One region of the Streptomyces sp. NPDC058758 genome, then DNA from elsewhere that is predicted to be linked to it. Evidence: riboswitches for the same ligand, from Rfam matches in the RefSeq annotation. Region 1 holds a riboswitch; each other region holds the start of a gene.

What was found. A riboswitch is a leader RNA that binds a small molecule or an ion and turns the genes downstream of it on or off. The one in region 1 is predicted to bind cobalamin.
Region 2: linked by a shared signal. The riboswitch ahead of cobN (cobaltochelatase subunit CobN) and the one ahead of ACFW6A_RS08445 (ribonucleoside-diphosphate reductase subunit alpha) in region 1 are both predicted to bind cobalamin.
Region 3: linked by a shared signal. The riboswitch ahead of ACFW6A_RS25135 (energy-coupling factor ABC transporter permease) and the one ahead of ACFW6A_RS08445 (ribonucleoside-diphosphate reductase subunit alpha) in region 1 are both predicted to bind cobalamin.

The regions. Positions count from the first base shown of each region.
Region 1 is NZ_JBHYPS010000005.1:36,574-44,211, reverse strand. It holds gene ACFW6A_RS08470 (extracellular solute-binding protein) at 1-757, opposite strand, end outside; gene ACFW6A_RS08465 (GntR family transcriptional regulator) at 1,040-1,804, shown strand; gene ACFW6A_RS08460 (DUF3311 domain-containing protein) at 2,005-2,268, shown strand; gene mctP (monocarboxylate uptake permease MctP) at 2,265-3,869, shown strand; gene ACFW6A_RS08450 (GNAT family N-acetyltransferase) at 3,953-4,456, shown strand; cobalamin riboswitch at 4,507-4,665, shown strand; gene ACFW6A_RS08445 (ribonucleoside-diphosphate reductase subunit alpha) at 4,797-7,175, shown strand; gene ACFW6A_RS08440 (ribonucleotide-diphosphate reductase subunit beta) at 7,175-7,638, shown strand, end outside.
Region 2 is NZ_JBHYPS010000002.1:387,654-395,291, reverse strand. It holds gene cobN (cobaltochelatase subunit CobN) at 1-2,549, opposite strand, end outside; cobalamin riboswitch at 2,588-2,722, opposite strand; gene ACFW6A_RS04635 (cobalamin biosynthesis protein CobG) at 2,802-4,034, shown strand; gene ACFW6A_RS04630 (precorrin-8X methylmutase) at 4,037-4,672, shown strand; gene ACFW6A_RS04625 (precorrin-2 C(20)-methyltransferase) at 4,669-6,162, shown strand; gene ACFW6A_RS04620 (serine hydrolase) at 6,167-7,638, opposite strand, start outside.
Region 3 is NZ_JBHYPS010000024.1:40,528-48,165, forward strand. It holds gene dhaK (dihydroxyacetone kinase subunit DhaK) at 383-1,375, shown strand; gene dhaL (dihydroxyacetone kinase subunit DhaL) at 1,383-1,994, shown strand; gene ACFW6A_RS25130 (PTS fructose transporter subunit IIA) at 1,991-2,398, shown strand; cobalamin riboswitch at 2,674-2,896, shown strand; gene ACFW6A_RS25135 (energy-coupling factor ABC transporter permease) at 2,925-3,623, shown strand; gene ACFW6A_RS25140 (energy-coupling factor ABC transporter substrate-binding protein) at 3,620-3,979, shown strand; gene cbiQ (cobalt ECF transporter T component CbiQ) at 3,986-4,735, shown strand; gene ACFW6A_RS25150 (ATP-binding cassette domain-containing protein) at 4,732-5,574, shown strand; gene ACFW6A_RS25155 (hypothetical protein) at 5,719-5,859, opposite strand; gene ACFW6A_RS25160 (NADPH-dependent 2,4-dienoyl-CoA reductase) at 6,000-7,638, shown strand, end outside.

The sequences.
Region 1 (7,638 bases):
CCTCGTCCTTGTCCTTCGGAGCGGTCGAGTACGACTGCAGCTCCTTGTAGAAGTTCATGGCGGCGGCGGCCTGCGGGGTGGCCAGGCCGCCCTTCCACTTGTCGCCGTCCTTGACCGCGAGCTCGCCGCCCTCGTCCCACAGGAAGCCGGCGAGGACGTACCAGCTCTGGCCCGGGAGGTAGATGGGCTGCGACTTGGCGTCGGCGGCCTTGAGCTTCTTCAGGCCGTCGATCCACTCGGTGCGGGTCTTCGGCGGGGTGACGCCGGCCTTCTTGAAGGCGGCCTTGTCGTAGATCACGACGCGGCTGGCGGCCCACCACGGAGCGGCGTAGAGCTTGCCGTCCAGCTCGGCCGAGGGCAGCATGCCCTTGCTCCAGTTGTTGTAACCGAGCTTGTCCTTGTCGCCCGTGAGGTCGGCGAGACCGCCGGTGACGGCGTAACCCGTGGTCTGGGTGTTGCCGAGCTCCAGGACGTCCGGCGGGGTGTCCTCGGAGAGCGCCGTGGTGACCTTGGTCTGGATGTCGGTCCACTGCTGGACCTCGACGTTGACCTTGGTGCCGGGGTGGGCGGCCTCGAACTCCTTGTTGACGCCGTCGATCCACTCCTTGGGAGCGGAACCGTCCATGACCCAGACGGTGAGCGACTTGTTGCCGCCCTCGGCCTTGTCCTTCTTGTCACCGCTGTCGGAACCGCCACACGCAGCGATAGAGACCATCATGCCCGCGACGCCGATCGCCGCGATGAGCTTGCGCTTCACGCCACCCTCCTCAGGGATGCCTGCAACCCCTGCCCACCGCGCGAAGACATACGTCAGGTAGTGCTCGTGGGGCTGGGACCTGGTCTTTAATGGTTTAGACCAGTACCCGGAGCTTGGCCTAGACCTTTGGGGGTGTCAAGGGTGTATAAGAAGGGCAGTCGCGTCCGTTATCGGACCGACACCTGAGGGAGGCCGACGACCCGTGACCGGTCCGTGCCACCATGTGAGCCGCGACAGACGGAGGAGCCGGTGACGGCAGCAGCACAGTCGGGAAGGCAGGCCATGGCGACGGAGGCGGGCAGCACGGAGACAGAGGGCGGGCCGGCGACCCGCACCGCGCGCGTGCCCAAGTACTACCGGCTGAAAAGGCACCTCCTCGACATGACGGAGACCCTTCCGCCCGGCACCCCGGTGCCGCCCGAGCGGACGCTCGCGGCCGAGTTCGACACCTCGCGCACCACCGTGCGCCAGGCCCTCCAGGAACTGGTCGTCGAGGGCCGGCTGGAGCGCATCCAGGGCAAGGGCACCTTCGTGGCGAAGCCGAAGGTCTCCCAGTCCCTGCAACTCACCTCGTACACCGAGGACATGCGCGCCCAGGGGCTCGAACCGACCTCGCAGCTCCTCGACATCGGGTACGTGACGGCCGACGACACCCTCGCCGGCCTGCTCGACATCTCCGCCGGCGGCCGGGTGCTCCGCATCGAGCGCCTCCGCCTGGCGAACGGCGAGCCGATGGCGATCGAGACCACCCACCTCTCGGCCAAGCGCTTCCCGGCGCTGCGCCGTTCGCTGGTCAAGTACACCTCCCTGTACACCGCGCTGGCCGAGGTCTACGACGTCCACCTCGCCGAGGCCGAGGAGACCATCGAGACCTCGCTCGCGACCCCGCGCGAGGCCGGACTGCTCGGCACCGACGTCGGCCTGCCGATGCTGATGCTCTCCCGGCACTCCCTGGACGCCCAGGGCGAACCCGTCGAGTGGGTGCGCTCGGTCTACCGCGGCGACCGCTACAAGTTCGTCGCGAGGCTCCAGCGGCCCAACGGCTGAAAATCGCCCTGCCGTCGATCTGAACCCGTGCCCCGGCGCATCCGTGTGATGTGTCGGGGCACGTCTTTTCTCCGGGGTGCCGGCAGGCGTCGAGACCTGCCCGATACAAGTCCGTTATTCGGACATGGCTTCCCAGGGAGTGGACGGTCCCCTAAATTTCGTCGGCACCAGCCGGTGATCAGTGAGGGGACTTCTTCGCCATGCCAGAAAGCACCACCGGGAAACAACCGGTCGTCACACCGCTCAGGGCCGTCATCGCGCTCTGTCTGATCGCGCCGTTCGTGGCCATGCTCTGGGTGGGCTCCTACGCGAAGGTCGACCCGCTGCTCGCCGGCATCCCCTTCTTCTACTGGTACCAGATGCTGTGGGTGCTGGTCTCCACCCTGCTCACCGTCGTCGCGTACAAGCTCTGGCAGCGCGACCAGCGCGCCCGCCGCGTCCGTGAGGGTGGTGAGGAGCGATGAAGGACGTCAACGTCGTCGCGCTCTGCGTGTTCGTGTTCTTCTTCCTGGCCGTCACGGTCATGGGCTTCCTCGCCGCGAAGTGGCGCAGGGCGGAGAACGAGAACAGCCTCGACGAATGGGGCCTCGGCGGCCGCTCGTTCGGCACCTGGGTCACCTGGTTCCTGCTCGGCGGCGACCTCTACACCGCGTACACCTTCGTCGCCGTCCCGGCGGCCATCTACGCGGCGGGCGCGGCCGGCTTCTTCGCCGTCCCGTACACCATCCTGGTCTACCCGCTCATCTTCACCTTCCTGCCGCGCCTGTGGTCGGTCTCGCACAAGCACGGCTACGTCACCACCTCCGACTTCGTCCGCGGCCGCTTCGGCTCCAAGGGCCTGTCGCTCGCGGTGGCGGTCACCGGCATCCTCGCCACGATGCCGTACATCGCGCTCCAGCTCGTCGGCATCCAGGCCGTCCTGGACGTGATGGGCGTCGGCGGCGGCGAGAACACCCACTGGTTCGTCAAGGACCTGCCGCTGCTCATCGCCTTCGGCGTGCTCGCCGCGTACACCTACTCCTCGGGCCTGCGCGCCCCCGCGCTCATCGCCTTCGTCAAGGACACCCTGATCTACCTCGTCATCGCGGTGGCGATCATCTACATCCCGATCAAGCTGGGCGGCTTCGACGCCATCTTCGACGCGGCGAACGAGAAGTTCACCACCAACAAGGCGGGCGGGCTCGTGCCGGCCGAGGCCGGGCAGTGGACGTACGCGACGCTGGCGCTCGGCTCCGCGCTCGCGCTCTTCATGTACCCGCACTCCATCACGGCGACCCTGTCGTCGAAGAGCCGCGAGGTCATCCGCCGCAACACCACGATCCTGCCGCTCTACTCGCTGATGCTGGGCCTGCTCGCGCTGCTCGGCTTCATGGCGATCGCCGCCGGGATCAAGGTCCAGAACGGCCAGCTCGCCATCCCGCAGCTCTTCGAGGACATGTTCCCCGCCTGGTTCGCGGGCGTGGCCTTCGCCGCCATCGGCATCGGCGCGCTCGTCCCGGCCGCGATCATGTCGATCGCCGCCGCCAACCTCTTCACGCGGAACATCTACAAGGACTTCATCAAGCCCGGGGCGACCCCCGAGCAGGAGACCAAGGTCTCCAAGCTGGTCTCCCTCCTGGTGAAGGTCGGCGCCCTCGTCTTCGTCCTCACCATGGACAAGACCGTCGCCATCAACTTCCAGCTCCTCGGCGGCATCTGGATCCTCCAGACCTTCCCGGCCCTGGTCGGCGGCCTCTTCACCCGCTGGTTCCACCGCTGGGCGCTGCTCGCCGGCTGGGCGGTCGGCATGCTGTACGGCACGATCGCCGCGTACAACGTGTCGACGCCGAAGCAGGCCCACTTCGCCGGCTCGTCCGCCGAGATCCCCGGCATCGGCGAGATCGGCTACATCGGCCTCACCGCCTTCCTGCTCAACGTCGCGGTGACGGTGGTCCTCACCTTCGTCCTCAAGGCCGTCAAGGCCCCCGAGGGCGTCGACGAGACCTCCCCGTCGGACTACACGGCCGACGCCGGCGACGCCGGTGTCCGCACCGAACTGCCGAAGGTCGGCGCCGGCTCCCACTGAGCCGCCGGCAGGCACGCGGACGAGGGCCCGGGGCGGCGGAAAACCCCGGGCCCTCGCCGTGTCCGCCGGGCAGACTGCCGGGCATGGACTTCACGATCAGGGCCGTACGGCCGGAGGAGTACGAGGAGGTGGGCGAGCTGACCGCCCGTGCCTACCTCGACGACGGGCACCTCACCTTCGGCGAGGACGACGACTACCTGCCGGTGATGAAGGACGTCGCCCGGCGGGCCGCCGAGGCGGAGGTGCTGGTCGCCTCGGACCAGGACGGGGCGCTGCTCGGCGCGGTCACCTTCACGGCGGGCGGCGGCGCGTGGGCGGACATCGCCGTCCCGGGCGAGGCCGAGTTCCGGCTGCTCGCCGTGGCGCACGCGGCGCGCGGCCGGGGCGTCGGCGAGGCGCTGGTACGGGCCTGCGTGGACCGGGCCCGGGCCCTCGACGGGTGCGCGCGGCTGGTGCTCTCCACCCAGGACCGGATGACGACCGCCCACCGGATCTACGGGCGGCTGGGCTTCGCGCGGCTGCCCGAGCGGGACTGGAGCCCGGTGCCGGGCCTGTCCCCGCTGCTCGCCTTCACCCTGGAACTCTGAGCCCCCGCCCCCGTCTCCTGTCCGTCTCACACCCGCGAGGGACACAACATATGGGGGGTGCCGTGATCGGCGCCCCCCACATGTATGCTCGTGCTCGCTGTCGCCGCAGGGGAATCCGGTGCGAATCCGGAACTGTCCCGCAACGGTGTACTTCGTGCGCTTTCGCCACGAAGGGAGTCCGAGGACCTGCCGACGGTGCGCCCGGTCCGTCCGTTCCGGGTGCCGAAGACGTCCGGGCCTCGCGGAATGGGCCGGTGGACGCGGACGCATCCGCGCGTGCGGCTGTCCGTCCGCCCCCTCCCCCGCCGTGGCCCCGGGCCGAGCGAGGGAGAGCCCCCACGTGACCATCGCGCCTGCGGGTCCGTCAGCCGCCGAGGCCGCCGCGAGCGAGAGCGACGGCCCCGGGACCGTACTGCTGCGGACCCTGACCGACCTCACCGCCGACCTCACCGACACCGACCCCGGACGGGTCGCCGCCGCCGCGCTGCGCGGCCGGCACGCCGGTTCGGACGAGGCGGAGCTGCGCGAACTGGCCACCGAGGCCGCGGCCGGGCTCATCTCCGAGGACCCCGCCTACTCCCGGCTCGCCGCCCGCCTCCTGACCCTGACCATCGCCGACGAGGCGGTCTCGCAGGGCGCGGTCTCCTTCTCCGCCTCCGTCGCCACCGGCCACCGCGAGGGCCTGATCGCCGACCGCACCGCGGCCTTCACGGCCCTGCACGCGGACCGGCTCGACGCGCTGGTCGACCCGGCCGCCGACGACCGCTTCGGCTACTTCGGCCTGCGGACGCTCTACTCCCGCTACCTGCTGCGCCACCCGATCACCCGCAAGGTGATCGAGACCCCGCAGCACTTCATGCTCCGCGTCGCCGCCGGCCTCGCCGAGGACGACTCGACGCGCGCGCTCGACGAGGTCGCGGCGCTGTACGGGCTGATGAGCCGGCTCGACTACCTGCCCTCCTCCCCCACGCTCTTCAACTCCGGCACCCGCCACCCGCAGATGTCCTCCTGCTACCTGCTGGACTCCCCGCAGGACGAGCTGGACTCGATCTACGACCGCTACCACCAGGTGGCGCGGCTGTCGAAGCACGCGGGCGGCATCGGCCTGTCGTACTCCCGGATCCGCTCGCGCGGTTCGCTGATCCGCGGCACCAACGGGCACTCCAACGGCATCGTGCCATTCCTCAAGACGCTGGACGCCTCGGTCGCCGCCGTGAACCAGGGCGGCCGCCGCAAGGGCGCCGCCGCCGTCTACCTGGAGACCTGGCACGCGGACATCGAGGAGTTCCTGGAGCTCCGCGACAACACCGGCGAGGACGCCCGCCGCACCCACAACCTGAACCTCGCCCACTGGATCCCGGACGAGTTCATGCGCCGGGTCGACGCCGACGCCGAGTGGTCGCTCTTCTCCCCCGCCGACGTGCCCGAGCTGGTCGACCTGTGGGGCGAGGAGTTCGACGCGGCCTACCGCGCCGCCGAGGCGAAGGGCCTGGCCCGCCGGACCATGCCGGCCCGCGACCTGTACGGCCGGATGATGCGGACGCTGGCGCAGACCGGCAACGGCTGGATGACCTTCAAGGACGCCTCGAACCGCACGGCCAACCAGACCGCCGAGCCCGGCACGGTCGTCCACTCCTCCAACCTGTGCACCGAGATCATCGAGGTCACGAACGACGGCGAGACCGCCGTCTGCAACCTCGGCTCGGTCAACCTCGGCGCGTTCGTGGCCGACGGCGACATCGACTGGGAGCGGCTCGACGCGACCGTCCGCACCGCCGTCACCTTCCTCGACCGGGTCGTCGACATCAACTTCTACCCGACCGAGCAGGCCGGCCGCTCCAACGCGAAGTGGCGGCCGGTGGGCCTGGGCGCGATGGGCCTCCAGGACGTCTTCTTCAAGCTGCGGCTGCCCTTCGACTCGGCTGAGGCGCGGGCGCTCTCCACCCGGATCGCCGAGCGGATCATGCTCGCCGCGTACGAGGCGTCCGCCGACCTCGCCGAGCGCAGCGGCCCGCTGCCGGCCTGGGAGCAGACCCGTACCGCCCGGGGCGTGCTGCACCCCGACCACTACGGCGTCGAGCTGAACTGGCCGGAGCGCTGGGCGGCGCTGCGCGAGCGGATCGCGTCGACCGGCATGCGCAACAGCCTCCTCCTCGCCATCGCGCCGACCGCGACGATCGCCTCGATCGCCGGCGTCTACGAGTGCATCGAGCCGCAGGTCTCCAACCTCTTCAAGCGCGAGACGCTCTCCGGCGAGTTCCTCCAGGTCAACTCGTACCTGGTCGACGAGCTGAAGCGGCTCGGCGTGTGGGACGCGCAGACCCGCGAGGCGCTGCGCGACGCCAACGGCTCGGTGGCCGGCTTCGGCTGGGTCCCCGCCGAGGTGCGCGAGCTGTACCGCACGGCCTGGGAGATCCCGCAGCGCGGCCTCATCGACATGGCGGCCGCCCGCACCCCCTTCCTGGACCAGTCGCAGTCGCTGAACCTGTTCATGGAGACGCCGACGATCGGCAAGCTGTCGTCGATGTACGCGTACGCCTGGAAGCAGGGCCTGAAGACGACGTACTACCTGCGCTCCCGCCCGGCGACCCGGATCGCCCGCGCGGCCCGGGCGTCGACGACGGCCGCCGCCCCCCTCCCCGTCCAGCAGGCGGCCACCGACGCCGACGCGATCGCCTGCTCCCTGGAAAACCCCGAGTCCTGCGAGGCCTGCCAGTAATGAGCTCCACCGAGAACAAGAACCTCCTCGACCCGGGCTTCGAGCTCACCCTCCGCCCGATGCGCTACCCGGACTTCTACGAGCGCTACCGGGACGCCATCAAGAACACCTGGACCGTCGAGGAGGTCGACCTCCACTCGGACGTCGCCGACCTCGCCAGGCTCACCCCCGGCGAGCAGCACATGATCGGCCGGCTGGTCGCGTTCTTCGCGACGGGCGACTCGATCGTGGCCAACAACCTGGTGCTGACGCTCTACAAGCACATCAACTCCCCGGAGGCGCGGCTCTACCTGAGCCGCCAGCTCTTCGAGGAGGCCGTCCACGTCCAGTTCTACCTGACCCTCCTGGACACCTACCTCCCCGACCCGGACGACCGGGCGGCCGCGTTCGCCGCCGTCGAGAACATCCCCTCCATCCGCGAGAAGGCGCAGTTCTGCTTCACGTGGATGGACTCGGTGGAGAA
Region 2 (7,638 bases), on a different contig from region 1:
AGGCCGACGGAGGTGGGCCACGCGCCGTTGTCCGCGCGGTAGCGCTCCAGGAGGGAGTCGGCGAGGGCCTGGCCGGTCTCCCAGGCGAGCCGGGACGGCACGGCCTTGGGGTCGACGGAGTAGAAGTTCCGGCCCGTCGGCAGCACGTTGACCAGGCCGCGGAGCGGGGAACCGGACGGGCCGGCGGGGACGAAGCCGCCGTTCAGGGCGTGCACGGCGTGCGTCAGCTCGTCGGTGGTGGCGGCCAGGCGCGGCACGACCTGCTCGCAGGCGAAGCGGAGCACGGCCCGGACGTCCGGTCCGTGCGCGGCGGCGACCGCCGGAACGGCGTCCGCGGACCAGCCGGCGGCCTCCATGGCCTCGACCAGCTCGCGGGCCTTCGCCTCCGCCTCGTCGGCGGAGGTGCGGGTCGCGGCGGACTCGTCCAGGCCGAGGGCCTCGCGCAGACCGGGCAGTGCCTGGGTGCCGCCCCAGATCTGGCGGGCGCGCAGGACGGACAGGACCAGGTTGACCCGGGCCTCGCCCTCCGGGGCGCCGCCGAGGACGTGCAGGCCGTCGCGGATCTGGGCGTCCTTGACCTCGCACAGCCAGCCGTCGACGTGCAGCAGGAAGTCGTCGAAGCCGTCGTCCTCCGGGCGTTCCTGGAGGCCGAGGTCGTGGTCGAGCCTGGCGGCCTGGATCAGGGTCCAGATCTGGGCGCGGATCGCGGGCAGCTTCGCCGGGTCCATGGAGGAGATCTGCGCGTACTCGTCGAGGAGCTGCTCCAGGCGCGCGATGTCTCCGTAGGAGTCGGCGCGGGCCATCGGCGGCACGAGGTGGTCGACGAGGGTGGCGTGGACGCGGCGCTTGGCCTGGGTGCCCTCGCCGGGGTCGTTGACGAGGAACGGGTAGACGAGCGGCAGGTCGCCGAGGGCGGCGTCGGGGCCGCAGGCGGCGGACAGGCCGGCGTTCTTGCCGGGCAGCCACTCCAGGTTGCCGTGCTTGCCGAGGTGCACCATGGCGTCGGCGCCGAAGCCGCCGTCCTCGGCGCGGGCCGCGATCCAGCGGTAGGCGGCCAGGTAGTGGTGCGATGGCGGGAGGTCGGGGTCGTGGTAGATCGCGATCGGGTTCTCGCCGAAGCCGCGCGGCGGCTGGATGAGGACGAGCAGGTTCCCGCGGCGGAGCGCCGCGAGGACGATGTCGCCCTCGGGGTTGCGGGACCGGTCGAGGAACATCTCGCCGGGCGCCGGGCCCCAGTGCTCCTCCACCTTCTCGCGCAGCTCGGCCGGGAGTTCGGCGTACCAGCGCTTGTAGTCGGCGGCCGGGATGCGGACCGGGTTCTTCGCCAGCTGCTCCTCGGTGAGCCAGTCCTGGTCGTGGCCGCCGGCCTCGATGAGGGCGTAGATCAGCTCGTCGCCGTCGCCGGAGACCAGGCCGGGGAGGTCCTCGGCCGGGCCGAAGTCGTAGCCCTCGGCGATCAGGCGGCGCAGCAGGGCGACGGCGGAGGCGGGGGTGTCGAGGCCGACGGCGTTGCCGATGCGGGAGTGCTTCGTCGGGTACGCGGAGAGGACGAGGGCGAGCTTCTTCTCGGCGTTCGGGATGTGCCGCAGGCGGGCGTGGCGGACGGCGATGCCGGCGACGCGGGCGGCGCGCTCGGCGTCGGCGACGTAGGCGGGCAGGCCGTCGGCGTCGATCTCCTTGAAGGAGAACGGGACGGTGATGAGACGCCCGTCGAACTCGGGCACGGCGACCTGGCTGGCGGCGTCGAGCGGCGACAGGCCCTCGTCGTTCTCCTCCCAGGCGGCGCGGGAGCCGGTGAGGCAGAGGGCCTGGAGGACGGGCACGTCGAGTGCGGCGAGCGCCCCCGCGTCCCACGCCTCCTCGTCCCCGCCGGCCTGCGCGGCGGCCGGCTTGGTGCCGCCGGCGGCGAGGACGGTGGTGACGACGGCGTCGGCGCCGCGCAGCACGGCGAGGAGCTCCTCCTCGGGGGCCCGCAGGGACGCCACGTACAGCGGCAGGGCGCGGGCCCCGGCGTCCTCGATGGCGTCGCAGAGGGCGCCGACGAAGGCGGTGTTCCCGCTCATGTGGTGGGCGCGGTAGTAGAGCACGGCGACCGTCGGGCCGTCCGTGGCCTTCGCGGTGCGCTCCAGCGGGCCCCAGGTGGGGGCGGCGGCCGGGGCCTCGAAGCCGTGGCCGGTGAGCAGCACCGTGTCGGAGAGGAAGCGGGCCAGCTGCTCCAGGTTGGCGGGGCCGCCGTGGGCGAGGTAGGCGTGCGCCTCGGTGGCGACGCCGACCGGCACGGTGGAGGCGGCCATCAGCTGGGCGTCGGGGGCCTGTTCGCCGCTGAGGACGACGACCGGCTTTCCGGTGGCGAGGACCGCGTCGAGGCCCTCCTGCCAGGAGCGGACGCCGCCGAGGAGGCGGACCAGGACCAGGTCGGCGCCGTCGAGGAGGCCGGGGAGGTCGCCGAGCGGGAGCCGGGAGGGGTTGGCGAAGCGGTACTCCACCGGCCCCCCGGCCGCACGGGCGCTGAGCAGGTCGGTGTCGGAGTGCGACAGCAGCAGGAGCATGGCGAGGCTCAGGCCCTTCCTCGGGGTTTCCGCGCCCCGGGTGGTCGTGGTCGGCGGGGAGTTCCTGACTCACCCGGGCCGTCGCCGGCTCGGGCTCACAGTGGCGGGACCGCGCCGGATTCTCACCGGGCTTCCTCCCCGGGGTCCTGGGACCCCATGCCGATCTGCATAGTAGATCCTGGCGTCGGCGGGCCGGAGGGGGCCGGGGAGTCGGCCGGATCACACTCGGTGGCCGCCCGGTTTCCCGTGGGTATGCTCGCCGCCATGCCGCCGACCCCGCCCACCCCGCCCGAACCGGGCGAACCTCGCATACGGGACCGTGGCGACGCGTGCCCGGGGGCGCTCCGGCTGCACGCCGCCGCCGACGGTTTCCTCGCCCGACTCCGCCTGCCCGCAGGACTCTTGACGCAGCGTCAGGCACTGGTGCTGGCCGACGCCGCCGAGGGCCTGGGCGACGGCAGCCTCTCCGTCACCTCGCGCGGCAACGCCGAGCTGCGCGGGCTCCGCGACGGCTGCGACGCCCGCCTCGCCGCCCTCCTCGACGACGCCGGCCTGCTGCCCTCCCCCACCCACGAACGGGTCCGGAACGTCATCGCCTCCCCCGCCGCGGGACTCGACGGACTCGGCCACGCCGACGTGCAGTTGTGGGCCCGCGCCCTGGACGCGGCGCTCTGCGCCGAACCCCGCGCGGCGGCCCTCTCCGGCCGCTTCCTCTTCGTCCTCGACGACGGCCGCGGCGACGTCGCCGGACTCGGCGGCGATGTGACCTTGATCGCAGCCCCGGACGGCGCCGCCCTCCTGGAGACCGGCTCCGGGACCTTCCGGCTGCCCGCCGCCGACGCCGCCCGGGCCGCGCTCGCCTGCGCCCTCGCCTTCCTGGACGCCGCCGGAGCCGCGGGCACCGGCGCCTGGCGCCCGCGCGAGCTTCCGCCCGGGCACCTCCCGGACTGGGCCGGCGCCCTGGCCCGGGCGGCGATCGCCGCGGAGCCCGTACCCCCGTTCTCCTCCCCGGGGACCCCGCCGCCCGCGCCCGGCCCGCTCGGCGACCGCGCCCTGCACGTCCTCGCCCCGCTCGGCCGGCTCACCGCCGGCCGGCTGCGGGCGCTCGCCGACGGAGCCGCCGAGCTGCGGCTCACGCCGTGGCGCGGGGTGGTCGCCGTCGGCACCGACGGGTCCGCGCTCCCCGCGCTGGCGACGGCCGGCCTGATCACCGACCCGGACGCCCCCGGCGCCGGCGTCACCGCCTGCACCGGCCTGCCCGGCTGCGCCAAGTCCCTCGCCGACGTCCGGGCCGACGCGGCGCGCGCCCCCGGCGGCCCGCTGCCCGTGCACTACTCCGGCTGCGAGCGCCGCTGCGGCCATCCGCACGGCACCTGGATCGAGGTCACCGCCCGGGACTCCGGCACCTATCTGCTGGACGGCGCGCCCGTCCCCCGCACCGCCCTGGCCGAAGCCGTGGCGGCGGCCCGTACGAGAAAGAGCTGAGGATGTACGAGTACGAGAAAGACGGCGCCGAGATCTACCGCCGCTCCTTCGCCACGATCCGCGCCGAGGCGGACCTCTCGGGGATGCCCGACGACGTCGCCACGGTCGCCGTCCGCATGATCCACGCCTGCGGCATGACGGACCTCGTCCGGGACATCGCGTACTCCCCCGGGGTCGTCGCGCGCGCCCGCGCCGCGCTCCGGGCCGGCGCCCCGATCCTCTGCGACGCGCAGATGGTCGCCTCCGGCGTCACCCGCAAGCGGCTGCCCGCCGACAACGACGTGCTGTGCGCGCTCTCCGACCCGGCCGTCCCCGCCCTCGCCGCCGAGCTGGGCACCACCCGCTCCGCCGCCGCCCTCGAACTGTGGCGGGACCGCCTCGAAGGCTCCGTCGTCGCCATCGGCAACGCCCCCACCGCCCTCTTCCACCTCCTGGAGATGATCGCGAAGGGCGCGCCGAAGCCGGCCGCCGTCCTCGGCATCCCCGTCGGCTTCATCGGCGCCGCCGAGTCCAAGGACGCCCTCGCCGCCAACGGCCTCGGCCTCGACTACCTGGTGGTCCGCGGCCGGCGCGGCGGCAGCGCCATGACCGCCGCCGCCCTCAACGCCCTCGCGCACGAACCGGAGATCCAGGCATGAGCACCCCGACCGGAAAGCTGTACGGCGTCGGGCTCGGCCCCGGCGACCCGCACCTCCTCACCCTCGCCGCCGTGAAGGCCATCGCCGAGGCCGACGTGATCGCCTACCACTCGGCCCGCCACGGCCGCTCGATAGCGCGCTCCATCGCCGCCGGGCACCTGCGCGAGGACCACATCGAGGAGCGGCTGATGTACCCGCTCACCGTGGAGACCACCGACCACCCCGGCGGCTACCGGGGCGCGCTCGACGACTTCTACGAGGAGGCCGCGGCCCGGCTCGCCGCCCACCTCGACGCGGGCCGCACGGTCGCCGTCCTCGCCGAGGGCGACCCGCTCTTCTACGGCTCCTACCAGCACATGCACAAGCGGCTCGCCGACCGGTACGACACCACCGTCATCCCCGGCGTCACCTCCGTCAGCGCGGCCGCCGCCCGGCTCGGCGAGCCGCTGTGCGAGGCCGAGGAGGTCCTGACGATCATCCCCGGCACCCTGCCGGAGGACGAGCTCGCGGCCCGCCTCGCGGGCACCGACTCGGCGGTCGTGATGAAGCTCGGCCGCACCTTCCCGACCGTGCGGCGCGCCCTGGAGCGGTCCGGCCGGCTGGAGGACGCCCGGTACGTGGAGCGCGCCTTCATGGCCGGCGAGCGCACCGACCGCCTCGCCGACGTGGACCCGGAGACGGTCCCTTACTTCTCCGTCGCCGTGCTCCCCTCCCGCATCGACCGGGCCAATCCCGTACGGGAACGCGGCGAGGTCACCGTCGTCGGCACCGGCCCCGCCGGCGCCCCCTGGCTGACCCCCGAGTCGCGCGGCGCCCTCGTCAACGCCGACGTGCTCGTCGGCTACACCACCTACCTCGACCGGGTGCCGGTGCTGCGCCCCGGCCAGATCCGGCACGGCTCCGACAACAAGGTCGAGTCGGAGCGCGCCGAGTTCGCCCTCGACCTGGCCCGCCGCGGGCACCGGGTCGCGGTCGTCTCCGGCGGCGACCCGGGCGTCTTCGCCATGGCCACCGCCGTCCTGGAGGTCGCCTGCGAGCCGGAGTACGCGGACGTGCCCGTACGGGTCCTCCCGGGGGTGACCGCCGCCAACGCGGCCGCCGCCGCCGCGGGCGCCCCGCTCGGCCACGACTACGCCACGATCTCGCTCTCCGACCGGCTCAAGCCCTGGGAGGTCATCGCGGACCGGCTGCGCGCCGCCGCCGGGGCCGACCTCGTGCTCGCCCTCTACAACCCCGGCTCGAAGTCCCGCACCCACCAGGTGGCCGCCGCCCGCGACCTCCTCCTGGAGCTCCGCTCGCCCGACACCCCGGTGGTCGTCGCCCGTGACGTCGGCGGCCCGGAGCAGTCGGTGCGCGTCCTCACCCTCAAGACCCTGGACCCGTCCGAGGTCGACATGCGGACCCTGCTGCTCGTCGGCTCCTCGCAGACGCGGGCGGTCGAGCGGGGCGACGGCCGCACGATCGCCTGGACCCCGAGGCGGTACGGCTGACGGCCTAGTTCCGGGTGAAGGTGCCGAGTCCTTCGCCGTCCAGGTACTCGACGGTGAAGGACTTCCCGTCCGCGGCGAAGGTGACGCCGGTGCGGCCGACGGCGTTCTCGCCGCGGGTCTCGAAGCTGAACACGTCGCCGTCGTAGTGCGCGAGGCGGTACTCCTGCGGTTCCGGTCCCAGCCGGAGGGTGAGGGCGCCGTCCTCGCCGGCCACGACCTCCGCGCGGCCGTAGTAGGCGCTGCGGTACGCGCCGGTGTAGGCGTCGGCGTCCTTCGCGGGCGCGGCGCCGGACGGCGGGCGGGCGTAGTCGGTGTCCGAGCGGCCCTCGTCCTCCTGCTGCCGGTAGACCGCGTCGACCAGCGGGATCCAGTCCCGGCTGATCTTCCCGGTCTCCGCGAGGTCGAAGAAGTCGAGGGCGACGGCGTCGGCGACGCCGACCGGCGAGGTGTTGGTGAGGACGACGATGCCGAGGCCCTCGCCGGGCAGCATCGTCACGTTGGTGTGCGCGCCCTCGGCGAACGCGCCGGTGTGGGAGAGCCGGAGGCGGCCGGCGTCGTCGTAAGCCACGTTCCAGCCGAGGCCGTAGAAGCCGGTGCGGGCGGCGGGGGCGTGCGGCGGGTTCGCGACGGCCTCGGGCCAGTGGGTGCGCTCCAGGGCCTCCGCGTCGACGATCCGCTTCCCGTCCAGCTCGCCGTTCGCGAGCTGGAGCCGCAGCCACACCGCCATGTCGCGGGCGGTGGAGCTGACCCCGCCGGCGGGCGACTGCGCGTCCGGGTCGCGGACGAACTCCGGCTTCCACTCCCCGCCTTCCTTCACGTGCCCCCAGGCCCGGTCGTCCGCCTTCTCGAAGTCCTCGAAGCGGGAACTGGTGTCGTCCATCCCGGCCGGCCCGTAGAGGATGTCCTCGGCCAGCTTCTCCCACGGCACGCCCTTCTCGTCGGCGACGGCCTGCGCGGCCGCCGTCAGGCCGAAGTTGGTGTAGGCGTAGCTCGCGCGGAACGGCGCCAGCGGCTCGTACCGCAGGTGGGACAGGACGTACTCCCGGTCGTAGCCGAGGTCTTCGAGCAGGTCGCCGGCGTGGTCGGGCAGCCCGCTGCGGTGCGAGAACAGGTCGGCGACCGTCACGTGCGAGGTCACCCACGGGTCCTTGAGCGCGAAGTGCGGCACGTGCGGGGCGACCGGCTCCGACCAGCCCTCGACGCCGACGGCACCGGAGACGACGGTCGAGGCGATCGGCTTGGACACGGACGCCAGCTGGAAGACGGTGTCGGCGTCGACGGCGGCGCTCTCGCCCGTCTTCCGCACGCCGTACCCCTTCAGGTGCAGCACCTTCCCGTCGTGGACGACGGCGACGGCGACGCCCGGCACCCCGGTGCGCTTCATGGCCGCCTCGACCACCCCGTCCAGCCGGTCGACGGCCCGCCGCACGTCGGCGGCGTCGAGTTCGGGCGGGGGCTGGTTCGGGGGAGGCGTGG
Region 3 (7,638 bases), on a different contig from region 1:
CAACACTGTAAAGGAAAGGCAATCCCCGGATCGAGAGCGAACAGGCCGCCGCCGCGGAAAGCGACGCGGGACACCTGCCCCGGGCCGTGGAGTGCCGCCGGCCGCCGGCCCGGGGCAGGCCCCCGGGCCCCCTCCGCCGCCACCCGGCGGGTTCACCCCTTGCCGGACGCCGGCATTTCCCCGTGCCGCACCCCCGCAAAGCCCACCTGCCCGGCATCGGACTGATCTATCGTCAGGAAGGTCGGCGCCGACTCGGCGGCAGTACCGCGCGGCACCACCCCTCCACACCGGCGACCGTAAAGATCCACAATCCGCCTTACCCATCCTGACCTGCGAAGACCCTGCCCAGCAGCTTGGCTGCCAGTCCCACCAGGAGGTACCCGTGAGGATGCTGATCAACGTGCCCGAGACCGTCGTCGCCGACGGGTTGCGGGGGCTCGCCGCCGCTCATCCCGAGTTGGTCGTGGACGTGGAGCGGCGGGTGGTGGTGCGGCGGGACGCGCCGGTGGCGGGGAAGGTGGCGCTGGTCTCGGGGGGCGGGTCCGGGCACGAGCCGCTGCACGCCGGGTTCGTGGGGCCGGGGATGCTCGACGGGGCGTGCCCCGGGGAGGTCTTCACGTCGCCCGTGCCCGATCAGGTGGTGCGGGCCGCTGCCGCCGTGGACAGCGGGGCGGGGGTGCTGTTCGTGGTGAAGAACTACACGGGGGACGTGCTGAACTTCGAGATGGCGGCCGAGCTCGCCGAGGACGAGGGCATCCAGGTCGCCAAGGTGCTCGTCGACGACGACGTGGCCGTGACGGACAGCCTGTACACGGCGGGGCGGCGCGGGACCGGGGCCACGCTCTTCGTGGAGAAGCTGGCCGGGGCGGCGGCGGACGAGGGCGCGCCGCTGGAGCGGGTGGAGGCGCTGGCGCGGCGGGTGGTCGCGCGGTCGCGGTCGTTCGGCGTGGCGCTGAGCGCCTGCTCCACGCCGGCGAAGGGCGGTCCGACCTTCGACCTGCCGCCGGGCCAGCTGGAGCTGGGCATCGGGATCCACGGCGAGCCGGGGCGGGAGCGGCGCGGGATGATGACCGCCGGGGAGATCGCCGAGGTCGCCGTCGACGCCGTCCTGGACGACCTGCGGCCGTCGGACCCGGTGCTGCTGCTGGTGAACGGGATGGGCGGGACGCCGCTCCTGGAGCTGTACGGCTTCAACGCGGAGGTGCGGCGCGTGCTGGACGCCCGGCGGGTGCCGGTGGCGCGCACGCTGGTCGGGAACTACGTGACCTCGCTCGACATGGCGGGCTGCTCGGTGACCGTGTGCGCGGCCGACGAGGAACTGCTGCGGCTGTGGGACGCGCCGGTGGCGACCCCCGCCCTGCGCTGGGGCCGGTGAGCGGGCGATGACGGGGACGGCGTACGGGGCCGCCTTCGCGGTCCGGTGGATGGAGACGGTGGCGGCGGCGGTCGCGCGGGAGGCCGACCGGCTCACCGAGCTGGACTCCGCGATCGGCGACGCGGACCACGGGGCCAATCTCAAGCGCGGGTTCGCCGCCGTGGCCGAGGCCCTGGCGAAGGAGCCGCCCGCGACGCCGGGCGCGGTCCTCGTGACCGCCGGACGGCTGCTGATCTCGACCGTGGGCGGTGCCTCCGGGCCGCTGTACGGGACGCTGCTGCGGCGGGCCGGGAAGGCGCTCGGGGAGGCCGGGGAGGTCTCGCGGGCGGAGCTGGCGGACGCGCTGGCCGCCGGGGTCGCGGCGGTCGGGCAGCTCGGCGGGGCGGTGCCGGGCGACAAGACGATGCTGGACGCGCTGACGCCGGCGGTGGAGGCGCTGCGCGAGTCCTTCGCCGCCGCGCGGTCCGCGGCGGAGGCCGGCGCGCTCGCGACCGTGCCGCTGCGGGCCCGCAAGGGCCGGGCCAGCTACCTCGGCGAGCGGTCGGTGGGGCACCAGGACCCGGGGGCGACGTCCTCGGCACTGCTGTTCGCCGCCCTGGAGGAGGTGGCGGCCGGATGAGCGGCGGCAGGGTCGGGATCGTCCTGGTCTCGCACAGCGCGGCCGTCGCCGGCGCCGTCGCGGAGCTGGCCCGCGGGCTCGCGGGCGGCGGGGACCTCGCGCCGGTCGCGGCGGCCGGCGGCGCCCCCGACGGCGGTCTCGGTACGAGCTCCGAGCTGATCGCCGCGGCGGCGGAGGCCGTCGACGCGGGCGCCGGGGTGGCCCTCCTGGTGGACCTGGGCAGCGCGGTCCTCACCGTGAAGGCGCTCCTCGCCGAGGGCGACGAACTCCCGGAGGGGGCGCGGCTCGTGGACGCCCCCTTCGTGGAGGGCGCGGTGGCCGCCCTGGTGACGGCGAGCGCCGGCGGCGACCTCGACGCGGTCGCCGCCGCGGCCTCGGAGGCGTACGACTACCGCAAGGTCTGAGCCTCCCGGTCCCGGGGCGTACGACTGCCGCACGGCCTCAGCCTCCTCCACCTGGAGGCATGCGGTCACCGCACGATCCGACCTTCCCGGCTCCGGAGACGTGCGGCCACCGCACGGCCTGGCCCTCCCGGCCCCGGGGGCGTACGACCGCCGGGAGATCCGGTCTCCGTCCCGTCCCGTCCCGTCCGTCCCGTCACGTGCCCACCGGAGCGGGGGCGTGGCGGCGGTGGCGGCCCGCCGGGGCCGGCGGCGCTCCGGAGCGCGAGTGACCGACCCCGCATTGTGATGAAGCAGGTCAACCCACTAATGTCACAGGGCCTTGGTGTTCGGGAAACCGGTGCAGTACCGGTGCGGCCCTCGCCACTGTGATCGGGAGGTCAGGCTCCGTCCCTCCGGGGAAGCCACTGCTCCGCCGCGGGAGACCGTCGTGGGGTGGGAAGGCGGAGTCGGACGTCACTACCGTCAGCCAGGAGACCGGCCAGGGCGCGTTGTCCATCCACGAGGTGCTGGAGAGGGTCTCCCGATCATGCATATAGCCGAGGGGTATCTGCCCCCCGTCCATGCGGCCGCCTGGGGCGTCGCATCGGCTCCGTTCGTCGTCCACGGCGTCCGCGCGCTCACCCGCGAGGTGCGCGCCAACCCCGAGTCCACCCTGCTGCTCGGCGCCTCCGGCGCCTTCACGTTCGTCCTCTCCGCGCTCAAACTGCCGTCGGTGACCGGGAGTTGCTCCCACCCGACGGGCACGGGGCTGGGTGCCATCCTGTTCCGGCCGCCGGTCATGGCGGTGCTCGGCACGATCACCCTGCTGTTCCAGGCGCTGCTCCTCGCCCACGGCGGGCTGACCACACTGGGCGCGAACGCCTTCTCGATGGCGATCGTCGGCCCCTGGGCGGGGTACGGGACGTACCTGCTGTTCCGGCGGTCCGGGGCGCCGCTCATGGTCGGCGTCTTCTTCGGCGCGTTCGTCGCCGACCTCTCCACCTACTGCGTGACCAGCGTCCAGCTGGCCCTCGCGTTCCCCGACCCGGGCAGCGGGGTGGCGGGCTCGCTCGCGAAGTTCGGCGGGATCTTCGCGGTGACGCAGATCCCGCTCGCGGTCAGCGAGGGCCTGCTGACGGTCCTGGTGATGCGGCTGCTCACGCAGTCCAGCAAGGGGGAGCTGCTGCGGCTGGGCGTGCTCGCCCGGCCGAAGGCGGCCGAGCGGCGCGAGGAGGCGGCGGCGTGACCAGCCGGAACGCGAAGATCAACGGCCTGCTGCTCCTGCTGGTGGCCGCGCTGGCCGTGCTGCCGCTGGCGCTCGGTCTCGGCGACCACAAGGAGGAGCCGTTCACCGGTGCCGACGGGGAGGCCGAGACCGCGATCACCGAGATCGAGCCGGACTACGAGCCCTGGTTCTCGCCCCTGTACGAGCCGCCGTCCGGCGAGATCGAGTCGGCGCTGTTCTCGCTCCAGGCGGCGCTCGGGGCCGGCTTCCTCGCCTACTACTTCGGGCTGCGGCGCGGCCGGCGGCAGGGCGAGGAGCGGGCCGCGGCCCGTGTGGAGGGCGGCGCGGCCGCCCCGGACGCGGACAAGGACGCGTAGCCGCCGATGCTGCCGATCGACGCGGCGGCGCACAGCAGTCGCTGGCGCCGCCGCCATCCGGCGGAGAAGGCCGTGCTCGGTTTCGGCCTGACGCTGTGCGCGGTGTGCCTGCCGCCGTGGCCGGGGGCGCTCCTGGTCGCCGCGGCGACCCTCGCCGTGCTGCTCGGTCCGGCCGGCGTGCCCGGCCGGCAGCTGTGGCGGGCCTTCCGGATCCCGCTGGGCTTCTGCGTCACGGGGGCCGTTCCGCTGCTCTTCGCGGTGGGCGGGTCCGGCGGTGCCGTGGCCTGGGCGCCGGACGGTCCGGTCCACGCCGGGGAGCTGCTGCTGCGGACGGCGTCGGCCTCGCTGGGCGTGCTGCTGTTCGCCTTCACCACGCCGGTGTCGGACGTGCTGCCGCGGCTGGTGCGGGCCGGGGTGCCGGCGCCGGTGGTGGACGTGGCCCTGGTGATGTACCGGATCGTGTTCCTGCTGCTCGACGCGCAGGGCAAGGTGCGGCAGGCGCAGGCGGCGCGGCTCGGGGCGACGACCCGGGCCGCGGTGTGGCGCTCGATGGCCGGCCTCGGCGCGACCTCGTTCGTGCGGGCCTTCGACCGGGCGCAGCGGCTCCAGACCGGACTCGCCGGGCGCGGTTACGACGGCACCCTGCGGGTCCTGCTGCCCGAGGCGCCCGTCTCCCGCCCCTTCCTCGCGGCGACGGGCGGCCTCCTCGCGGGGCTCGTCGCCCTCACCCTCGTACTGGAAAGGCTTCTGCCATGACGACCCCCCACCCGGTCGTGGAGCTGGTCGGCGCGGGTTTCGCGTACGAGGACGGGCCCGCCGTCCTCACGGACGTCTCCTTCGCCGTGCGCGAAGGGCGGGCGGTCGCGCTGCTCGGGCGCAACGGCGGCGGGAAGACGACCCTGCTGCGGCTGCTGAGCGGCGGGCTGCGGTGCGCCGGCGGGGCGCTGCTCCTGGACGGGACGGAGGTGGCGTACGACCGGAAGGGGCTGACCCGGCTGCGGACCTCGGTGCAGCTGGTGGTGCAGGACCCGGACGACCAGCTGTTCGCCGCCTCGGTGGCGCAGGACGTGTCCTTCGGGCCGATGAACCTGGGGCTGCCGGAGGACGAGGTGCGGCTCCGGGTGGCGGAGGCGCTGGCGGCGCTGGACATCACGGCGCTGGCGGACCGGCCGACGCACCTGCTGTCCTACGGGCAGCGCAAGCGGGCGGCGATCGCGGGGGCGGTGGCGATGCGCCCCCGGGTCCTGATCATGGACGAGCCGACGGCGGGCCTCGACCCGCACGGGCAGGAGCGGCTCCTGGAGACCCTGGACGGGCTGCGGGCCGCGGGGACGACGGTGGTCATGGCCACGCACGACGTGGACCTGGCGCTGCGCTGGGCCGACGAGGCCGCCGTCCTCTCCCCCGACGGGCTGCGCACCGGCCCTGCGGCCGAGCTGCTGGCGGACGACGCCCTGCTCGACGCGGCGCGGCTGCGCAGGCCGTGGGCGGTGTCGGTCGGGCGGCTGCTGCACGCGCGGGGGCTGCTGCCGGAGGGCGTGCCGGGGCCGCGGACGGCGGAGGACCTGGACGCGCTGCTGGACCGGGTGGGCTGAGCGGGCGGGCCGCCGACGGCGGCGGCGTTCAGTCGGCGGCGGCGGCGTTCAGTCGGCGGCGGCGGCGTTCAGTCGGCGGCGGCGGCGGCGTTCAGTCGTCGTCGGCGGCGGCGGCGTTCAGTCGGCGGCGGCGGACGGCGGCGTTCAGTCGGCGGCGGCGGACGGGGCGGGGAGGCGGAAGCGTTCGACGTCGGGCCGGCGGAAGGCGTGCGCGTACGGCTCGGCGAAGGCGACGTGCCGGAAGTCCACGAAGGCGCCGGACCCGTGCGTGAGCGTCTCTTTCACGCCTCTCGGCGCGGGCACGCCGCACCCCCGCTTCTACCGAGTAGTAACCATCACACCCCGATCCTTCTGCAACTAGTTGCATAAGGGTGCTCGGGTCGCCTACAACAGGATCCGACGATCCCTGCGCGAGGAGGCGCCCCGTGACCGCCACGACCCCGTACCCGCACCTGCTCAGCCCGCTCGACCTGGGCTTCACCACCCTGCCCAACCGGGTGGTCATGGGCTCGATGCACGTCGGCCTGGAGGAGACCGAGCACGGCTTCGAGCGGATGGCCGCCTTCTACGCCGAGCGGGCGCGCGGCGGCGCGGGCCTCATCGTCACCGGCGGCATCGCGCCCAACGAGGCCGGCCGGCCGTGGGACGGCGGCGCCAAGCTGACCACCGCCGAGGAGGCCGCCGAGCACCGGCTGATCACCGACGCCGTGCACGCCGAGGGCGGCCGGATCGCGATGCAGATCCTGCACTTCGGGCGGTACGCCTACCACCCCGCGCTGGTGGCGCCGAGCGCGATCCAGGCGCCCATCAGCCCCTTCGTGCCCAACGAGCTGACCGACGCCGAGGTCGAGCAGACCGTCGAGGACTACGCCCGCTGCGCCGAACTCGCCCGCGAGGCCGGCTACGACGGCGTCGAGGTGATGGGCTCCGAGGGCTACCTCATCAACGAGTTCATCGCCGCCGCCACCAACCACCGCACCGACCGCTGGGGCGGCTCCTACGAGAACCGGGTCCGCTTCCCGCTGGAGATCGTCCGCCGGATCCGCGAGCGGGTCGGCACCGACTTCATCATCGTCTACCGGCTCTCCATGCTGGACCTCGTCCCCGGCGGCTCCACCCTGGAGGAGGTCGTCGCGCTCGCCAAGGAGATCGAGGCGGCCGGCGCCACGATCATCAACACCGGCATCGGCTGGCACGAGGCCCGCATCCCCACCATCGCCACCTCCGTGCCGCGCGGCGCCTACACCTGGGTGACGAAGAAGCTGATGGGCGCGGTGTCCGTGCCGCTCGTCACCAGCAACCGCATCAACACCCCCGAGGTCGCCGAGGAGATCCTGGCCGACGGCCGCGCCGACCTCGTCTCGCTCGCCCGGCCCTTCCTCGCCGACCCCGCCTTCGTGAACAAGGCCGCAGCCGGCCGCTCCGAGACCATCAACACCTGCATCGGCTGCAACCAGGCCTGCCTGGACCACACCTTCAACCTCAAGATCACCTCCTGCCTGGTCAACCCCCGGGCCTGCCACGAGACCGAGCTGGTCCTCTCCCCCACCCGGCTCGCCAAGCGGATCGCCGTCGTCGGCGCCGGACCCGCCGGCCTCTCCTGCGCCGTCTCCGCGGCCGAACGCGGCCACACCGTCACCCTCTTCGACGCCGCCTCCGAGATCGGCGGCCAGCTGAACGTCGCCAAGCGGGTGCCGGGCAAGGAGGAGTTCGACGAGACGCTGCGCTACTTCCGCGTCCAGCTCGCCGAGCACGGCATCGACGTCCGCCTCGACACGCACGTCTCCGCCGCCGACCTGGACGGCTACGACGAGGTCGTCGTCGCCACCGGCGTCACCCCCCGCGACCCCGGCATCGAGGGCCAGGACCACCCGAGCGTGCTCAGCTACCTCGACGTGCTCCGCGACGGCGCCCCCGTCGGCGAGCGGGTCGCGATCATCGGCGCCGGCGGCATCGGCTTCGACGTCGCCGAGTTCCTCACCGACGGCGGCGAGGGCGCGAGCCGGGACCCGGAGACGTACTTCCGCCAGTGGGGCGTCGACACCTCCTACGAGAACCGGGGCG